DNA from 3 places in the Erythrobacter sp. GH1-10 genome. Region 1 is predicted to be linked to each of the others. Evidence: predicted binding sites of a transcription regulator. Region 1 holds the regulator's gene; each other region holds the start of a gene.

Region 1 (2,265 bases):
CGCTCGTCCTATTCGCGAGATAACCTGCTCGAACTCGCGGGCGTTACCAGCGAACCAATACCGCTTGAAGACTGGCCGGAGGCACGATGCTCCCGCGAATTCTGCCAGCTCACGATCGAGCGTGGTGGCCGGGATTGGGTGCTGCTGATGGCGCGCAACCGCGACCTCGTAGAAGAACGCGCTCTGGCGGCTGCTTGCGAACGATCGGATATCGTAGTGGCCGACCGCTTCCTGCCGCGATCGTGTTCACCGCGCTGGCTCAAAGCCGACCGGCGGTTGCTGGAACGCACCGGGGGATTGGCGATAGACCTCGAAGGCAGCCGCATCACGAGTGTGGCCGAACGGCAGGGCGAACACGGTTGGTGGCGCGGGGAGGGGGACTGATCCGCACCCCGCGCTTCATTTCAATCAGTGGTAGCGACGCAGAAGGCCGGCAAGTTTGCCCTGAACCTGCACTTCTCCCGGGCGGTAGACTTGCGGGTCGTAGGATGCATTGGCCGGATCGAGCCGGACCATGCCGCCTTCCTTGTGGAGATATTTGAGCGTCGCTTCCTCGCCGTTAACCAATGCAACTACGATCTCGCCGTCGCGCGCAGTGTCAGTGCGACGTACCAGAGCGAAGTCGCCATCGAAGATCCCGGCCTCGATCATGGAGTCACCCGACACCTCAAGCGCATAATGCTCGCCCGGGCCCAGCAGCGCGGCGGGTACAGGGAGCGAGGTCTGGCCTTCGAGTGCCTCGATCGGAGCGCCTGCGGCGATTCGACCGTGCAACGGAATCTCGATCACGTCGTTGGCCGGTTCGGGCGCATTCTTCAGCACTGCGGATCCCGAAGCCACCGCATCGTTCGCGGCCTGTGTCGCACGCGGGGTAGGGGTCGCATCTTCGGGCTGGCGAATAACCTCGAGTGCTCTGGCGCGATTCGGCAGCCTGCGGATGAAGCCGCGTTCCTCGAGTGCGGAAATCAGCCGGTGGACGCCCGATTTACTCTTGAGATCGAGCGCTTCCTTCATTTCCTCGAAACTGGGGGAAATGCCGGTCTCGTCCAGACGCTTCTGGATGAAACGGATCAATTCGTGCTGCTTTGCGGTCAGCATGGGTCACTCCCTAAGGCGCACCGCTTACCGGCGACAGCCGTGTCGCCGCGGTGCTGAAAAGGCGCATCCCTAGAGGCACCTCCTTAGGTGCATTCCGGACACTGGCCGCCCACCGAAATGGTGAACGAATGCGGAACGAATAGGCAACCTTTGGATTCGTGTCAAGCGCGCTACAAACCCGAACCCCGCAGGATTCAGCCATTGTGGAGGTTGTACACCTGCACAGGGCTCCCGGTAGCGATCGCAGGGCTACCGGCAGGCCGATCAATCAGGCAATTCGCCGCCGCCAATGCGCGCAGGGCGCTCGAATCCTGAGAGGCCGCGAGACGCGCGCTGGTTCCATCCTGTATTCCGCGAAGGAATTCGTGACGGGAGCCTGTTGCCGGGAGGTCTTCGGCCGCAGAAACGCGAACGCTCTTCGGCAGAGGATCTGGATCGCCCATCGCAGCCCGGACGAGGGGAAGAGCGAAGAGAAAAGCGGTGACGAAACTCGATACCGGGTTGCCGGGGAGGCCGAGGATTACTTGATTTCCGCGCGTTGCCACCATCAGCGGCTTGCCCGGCTTGATCGCGACCTTCCAAAAATCGATGCCGGCACCCCAGCGCGCGAGAGCCTCCTGCACGAGGTCGTGGTCACCCACCGAAGCGCCGCCCGAAGTGATGAGGATATCGCAGCTGTCGGCCTTGGCGAGCGCCTGTGCCAGCGCTTCGTGGTTGTCGAGCACGGGACCCAATCGGCTGACCTCGCCGACATGCGAGCGCAGCATGGCAGCGATCATCGGGCCGTTACTGGCGGGTATCTGGTCGGGGCCGCATTGCTCGGGGTCGAGAGCCAGTTCGTCACCACTGTCGAGTATCGCCACCCGAGGGGTGCGCCAAACCGGCACCGATCCGAACCCTGCCGACAGCGCCAGCGCGACGGGGCCCGGCCCCATGGCCGAGCCTTGCGTCAGCACTGTTTCGCCCGCCGCGAAGTCGAACCCCTGCTTGCGCACGTGCCGCTCCGGCGGAGGCAATTCCTCGCCGTCCGCTAGAGCAACCCGGTCACCATCGACGGACGCGTTTTCCTGGATCAATACCCGATCCGCGCCTTGCGGCATGTGCGCGCCGGTCGAGATACGGGTGCATTGCCCCGGTTCGAGCGCACAGCTGAATGGCTCGCCCGCG
Region 2 (2,265 bases), 240 kb from region 1:
CGGAAAGCGGCGCGTCCAAGATGTGGGGCGGGATTGCCAGCCTCGGCGTGCTTTCCGCCTTCATGATCCTCGCTTTCTACTGCGTGATCGGTGGCTGGGTGCTCTCTTACATCTGGCTGTTCGTCGAGGATCTGTTCGTTTCCGGTGTGACCGGGGGCGCCCTGACCGGCATGACAGAGGAAAATATCAAGAACCTGTTCCCTGCGCTCCTTGAGCAAGGCTTTACGATGAGCGTCCTTGACCTGCTGTTCATCGCGATCACCGTTGCCTTTGTCGCGCGCGGCGTCTCGGGAGGGATCGAAAAAGCCTCCGTTTGGCTCATGCCTGCGTTCTTCCTGCTCCTGCTCGGGATCACCATCTACGGTGCGTTCGAGGGTGCGTTTGCGGAAACGATCGCCTATCTTTTCGTCTTCGATTTTTCGAAGTTGACGGGCGAAGTCATGCTCGCGGCGGTCGGTCAGGCGTTCTTCTCGCTGTCGCTGGGCGTTGCGGGGATGATGACCTACGGCTCCTATGTCAGCCGCGACGTGAACCTCGCCAAGACATCGGCAACGATCGCTTTTGCCGATACGTCGGTGGCGCTGATTGCGGGTCTTTGCATTTTCCCGATCGTTCTGGCGGCCGGCCTTTCGTCGGACGGCGGGCTTGGCCTGATGTTCGACGTCCTGCCGCACGCGTTCCAGTCGATGCCGTTCGGCACGGTGATCGGGCTCGCATTCTTCATCATGGTGGGTTTTGCCGCGCTGACCAGCTCGATTTCGCTGATGGAGGTTCCGACCGCCTGGGCAATCGACAGATTCGGCTTTGCCCGCGCGCCGACTGCGCTTGCGATTGCCGCCCTGGCGGCGGTGCTCGGCGTGCTTTCCGCCTATTCGTTCAACTCGCTTTCGAGCTTCCATCCGCTCGGGTTCATTCCGCTGTTCGAAGGCGAGGGCGTATTCTCGGCGCTCGATAGCGTGACGGCCAAGCTGTTCATGCCGATTGGCGCCTTGCTGGTTTCGATCTTCGTCGGTTGGGTGGCGAGCCGCCAGCTGATCGATAACGAGAACGGCCTTTCGGGCGGGATGCACCAGTTCTGGGTATTCCTGGTGCGCTGGCTGTGTCCGGTTGCGCTCACCGCGATTCTGATCGTCGGCATCTTTCCGAGCATCGTCGGCGCCGAGTAAGCATTTCCGGGGCGGTTGCGGCGGGTGATCACACCGTTGCAATCGCCCCGCAAGTGTGGAACAAAATAGGAACACGTGAGTCGTTTACGACGAGTCGTTCCTATGCAGAGTTCCGTTTCCCCTTCCGGCGCGAAAGCGCTTGCTCCTCTCCCTGTTGCCGCGCGGTTGTCCGCCGCCGACATCGCGGCGCTGTCGAAAGCGCGCGAGGGGCGCTGGCGGCCGGGGCTTGCCGGGCAGCCGCTGCATAGCGAGATTTTCGCCAGTACCTCCGATGCGAGCGGGGCGGGGCTGGCGCTGGCGCTGGCGCAGGACGCGCTGCGGGTGGCGGGCGAGGGGGATAATCCGCTTGCAGAGGAGCATGACCGCAGACAGGTGCTGTGGGTGCAGGATGCCCGCGCGGTGCAGCGCGGCGGTCGCCCGTACCGCCATGGCCTGCCGAGGGAACTGCGCGACCGCCTGATCCATGTCGAGACGAAGACCCCCGAGGATGCGCTGTTCGCGCTCGAGGAGGGGCTCAAGTGCCGCGATCTTGCCTGCGTGATCGGGGAGATCACCGGCAATCCCCGCGCGCTCTCCTTCACCGCCTCGCGCCGTCTCAGCCTCGCGGCGGAGAAGCATGGCGTGGCGCTGTGGCTGGTGCGGCTCGATGCCGCGCCCGAACTGTCCTCGGCCCGGATGCGCTGGCGAGCGGCGCCTGCCCATTCCGCACCGGCCCGTTGGGATGCCGCTGCTCCCGGCGTGCCGCAATGGGCAGCCGAACTCTTCCGCGCGCGCAGCCACGCTCCCGGAAAATGGATATTGAGCAATGACGACGGACGTTTACGCGCCCGCCGCCACGGTCCGACCGCTTCCAACACGCAGGATATTGGCGATCTGGTTCGCCCGACTGTCGGTCGATCGCTGGCGGCTGTCGCACGGATGTGAAGCAGGCGAAGGGCCGGATGCGCTCCCGACCGCGCTGATCACCGAAACCGCGCACGGGCCGCGGATCGATGCGGTGAACCACGCCGGGCACGCAGCGGGCGCGCGGGCAGGGATGATGCTCGCCGATGCGCGCACGCTGTGCCCCGCGATCCAGACCGCACCGGCGGACCCGGCG
Region 3 (2,265 bases), 1.7 Mb from region 1:
GCTCGAACCGCTCCTGCCCCCATGGGGTGAAATAGAGCCGCTCGCGCTGGGCGAAGTGGCGCAGCACCTTTGCGCGTCCGGTTCGGAACGCATCGTCTGCAACGTGGGCGTACTCGCGCCGGATCTGCTCCTCGTAGATGTCGAAACGACCGGGCGGCGCGCCGAGGATGCCGAGGTCCATGTCGAGGAAGTGCGCGCAATCCTCCAGCGCAATGCCGGTGAGATCGCCGGGCAGCTGGTGCCCTGCGGTCGCTTCGATCATGCGCCGCGCGAGGGCGAGGCTTTCGGGCGACAGCGGCGGGTCGGTGGCCACCAGCAGAGCGGCGCTGCGGCGCTCGTTATCCTTAGCACGCGGATCGTAGATCGCATCGTGGAACAGGATCGCAAAGAGAACCGCACTCCGATCATGGATTCGATCCCCTGCGGCCTCGCAATGGCCGAGCAGCGCTTCGACATGCGACCAGTCGTGATAGTGGCGCTGCGGTTCGGCATGCCGGCGCCGGAGATCGTCGAGGATCGCCGGAGGGACGGCGTCGAGCATGCGGGCTCGCCAAGCGGAAGACATGGCCGTGCCGGTCGCGGGGTCGGCATTTGGGGGACAGGTCATCGAAGGCTCTCCCTGTGCCGCCCGGTGGTGCACGAACTTGCCTGCCCGGGCAACAAAGATGCGAGCCGAGGGCAGAATGATTCACGCGTTGATTCGGATGATTCAATCACCACATTTTTCTTCACAGATTCATTTTGGGGCTTGCGCGGTGGCCGACTCAAGCTTTCTCCACGCGTCGCTGCACTGCAACATGGATTTTCGCGCGGTCGTCGCAATCGATCATGGTTAATCACCCGTTGACGCGGAATCGCTGCTGATTCATTATCTAGTGGTTCGGTTCGCATCGGACCCCCAAGCTTTGGTGAATCCGTTCGCTCCCTGCGGGGCGCGGCTAGGGAAGGATTCGCTTCGGAGAAGGGGTTTGCGGATCGATTCGAAGCCGTCGGCGGATAAGCCTGTGGGCCACCCTGTGGCCATTATGTGGGCAACCCTGTCGACGGATCGGTAAAGAACAGAATTGGAACATCGCAGGCCAAAAGTGGTATGACGCGGTGCTCCGATTCGGGGGACACGAACGGGGCAGTAATGGAATTCAAATCAAGCGATGGCGTGCCGGTGGAAAATACAGGCGATATGATGACCGATGCCGATACCGGCGCGGCCCCCGGCACTGAGAAGTCCGGCGCAAAAGAAAAGAAGAAAGCCGTGAGCATGGACAAGAGCGACAAGGGCAGCGAAGAGCTGATCGCCGAAAAGGCCGGCGAAGCGCTGGCCAATGCCGCCAAGAGCGCGGCGCAGAAGGACGACAGCAAGAAGGTCAACGACCGCCGGTTCGATATCACGATCGACGAATCGCGCGACGCCAACCTGACCGAATTCGGCAAGGAAACGCTGACCGACCGCTATCTGCTGCCCGGTGAAAAGTACCAGGATCTGTTTGCGCGCGTCGCCGATGCTTATGCCGACGACCAGGAGCACGCGCAGCGGCTCTACGATTACATTTCGAACCTGTGGTTCATGCCCGCGACCCCGGTGCTGTCGAACGGCGGCACCAATCGCGGCCTGCCGATTTCATGCTATCTCAACTCGGTGTCCGACAGCCTCGACGGCATCGTCGGCACCTGGAACGAGAACGTGTGGCTCGCCTCCAAGGGCGGCGGGATCGGTACCTATTGGGGCAATGTCCGCGGTATCGGCGAGCCGGTCGGCCTCAACGGCAAGACCAGCGGCATCATTCCGTTCGTCCGCGTCATGGATTCGCTCACTCTCGCGATTTCGCAAGGGTCGCTGCGGCGCGGCTCGGCAGCATGCTATCTCGACGTCTCGCACCCGGAAATCGAGGAATTCCTCGAAATCCGCAAACCCAGCGGAGACTTCAACCGCAAGGCGCTGAACCTCCACCACGGCGTGCTGCTGACCGACGAGTTCATGGAAGCGGTGCGCGACGGCGCCGAGTTCGAGCTCAAATCACCCAAGACCGGCGAAGTGCGCGCCACCGTCGATGCGCGCTCGCTGTTCCAGAAACTGGTCGAAACCCGCCTCGCCACCGGCGAGCCCTACATCGTGTTCAACGACACGGTGAACCGCATGATGCCCAAGCATCACCGCGAACTCGGCCTCAAGGTCTCGACCTCGAACCTGTGCTCCGAAATCACCCTGCCGACCGGGATCGACCACCTCGGCAACGATCGCACCGCGGTATGCTGCCTTTCCTCGCT

What was found. Region 1 encodes LexA, which represses DNA repair genes until DNA is damaged. Its sites were predicted from a motif close to GTTCCNCNCTTGTTCT; they were not measured.
Region 2: a site for LexA is predicted at 1,224-1,239, ahead of ACI5KX_RS09850 (recA-like protein). Genes of this name have one in related genera too.
Region 3: a site for LexA is predicted at 1,056-1,071, ahead of ACI5KX_RS00385 (ribonucleoside-diphosphate reductase subunit alpha). Genes of this name have one in related genera too.

Annotation. Positions count from the first base shown of each region.
Region 1 covers NZ_JBJFLP010000001.1:1,740,078-1,742,342, forward strand. The annotation lists gene ACI5KX_RS08575 (ComEC/Rec2 family competence protein) at 1-384, shown strand, start outside; gene lexA (transcriptional repressor LexA) at 409-1,098, opposite strand; gene ACI5KX_RS08585 (molybdopterin molybdotransferase MoeA) at 1,293-2,265, opposite strand, start outside.
Region 2 covers NZ_JBJFLP010000001.1:1,984,681-1,986,945, reverse strand. The annotation lists gene ACI5KX_RS09855 (sodium-dependent transporter) at 1-1,166, shown strand, start outside; gene ACI5KX_RS09850 (recA-like protein) at 1,332-2,090, shown strand; gene ACI5KX_RS09845 (DUF6504 family protein) at 1,972-2,265, shown strand, end outside.
Region 3 covers NZ_JBJFLP010000001.1:68,720-70,984, reverse strand. The annotation lists gene ACI5KX_RS00390 (hypothetical protein) at 1-607, opposite strand, end outside; gene ACI5KX_RS00385 (ribonucleoside-diphosphate reductase subunit alpha) at 1,133-2,265, shown strand, end outside.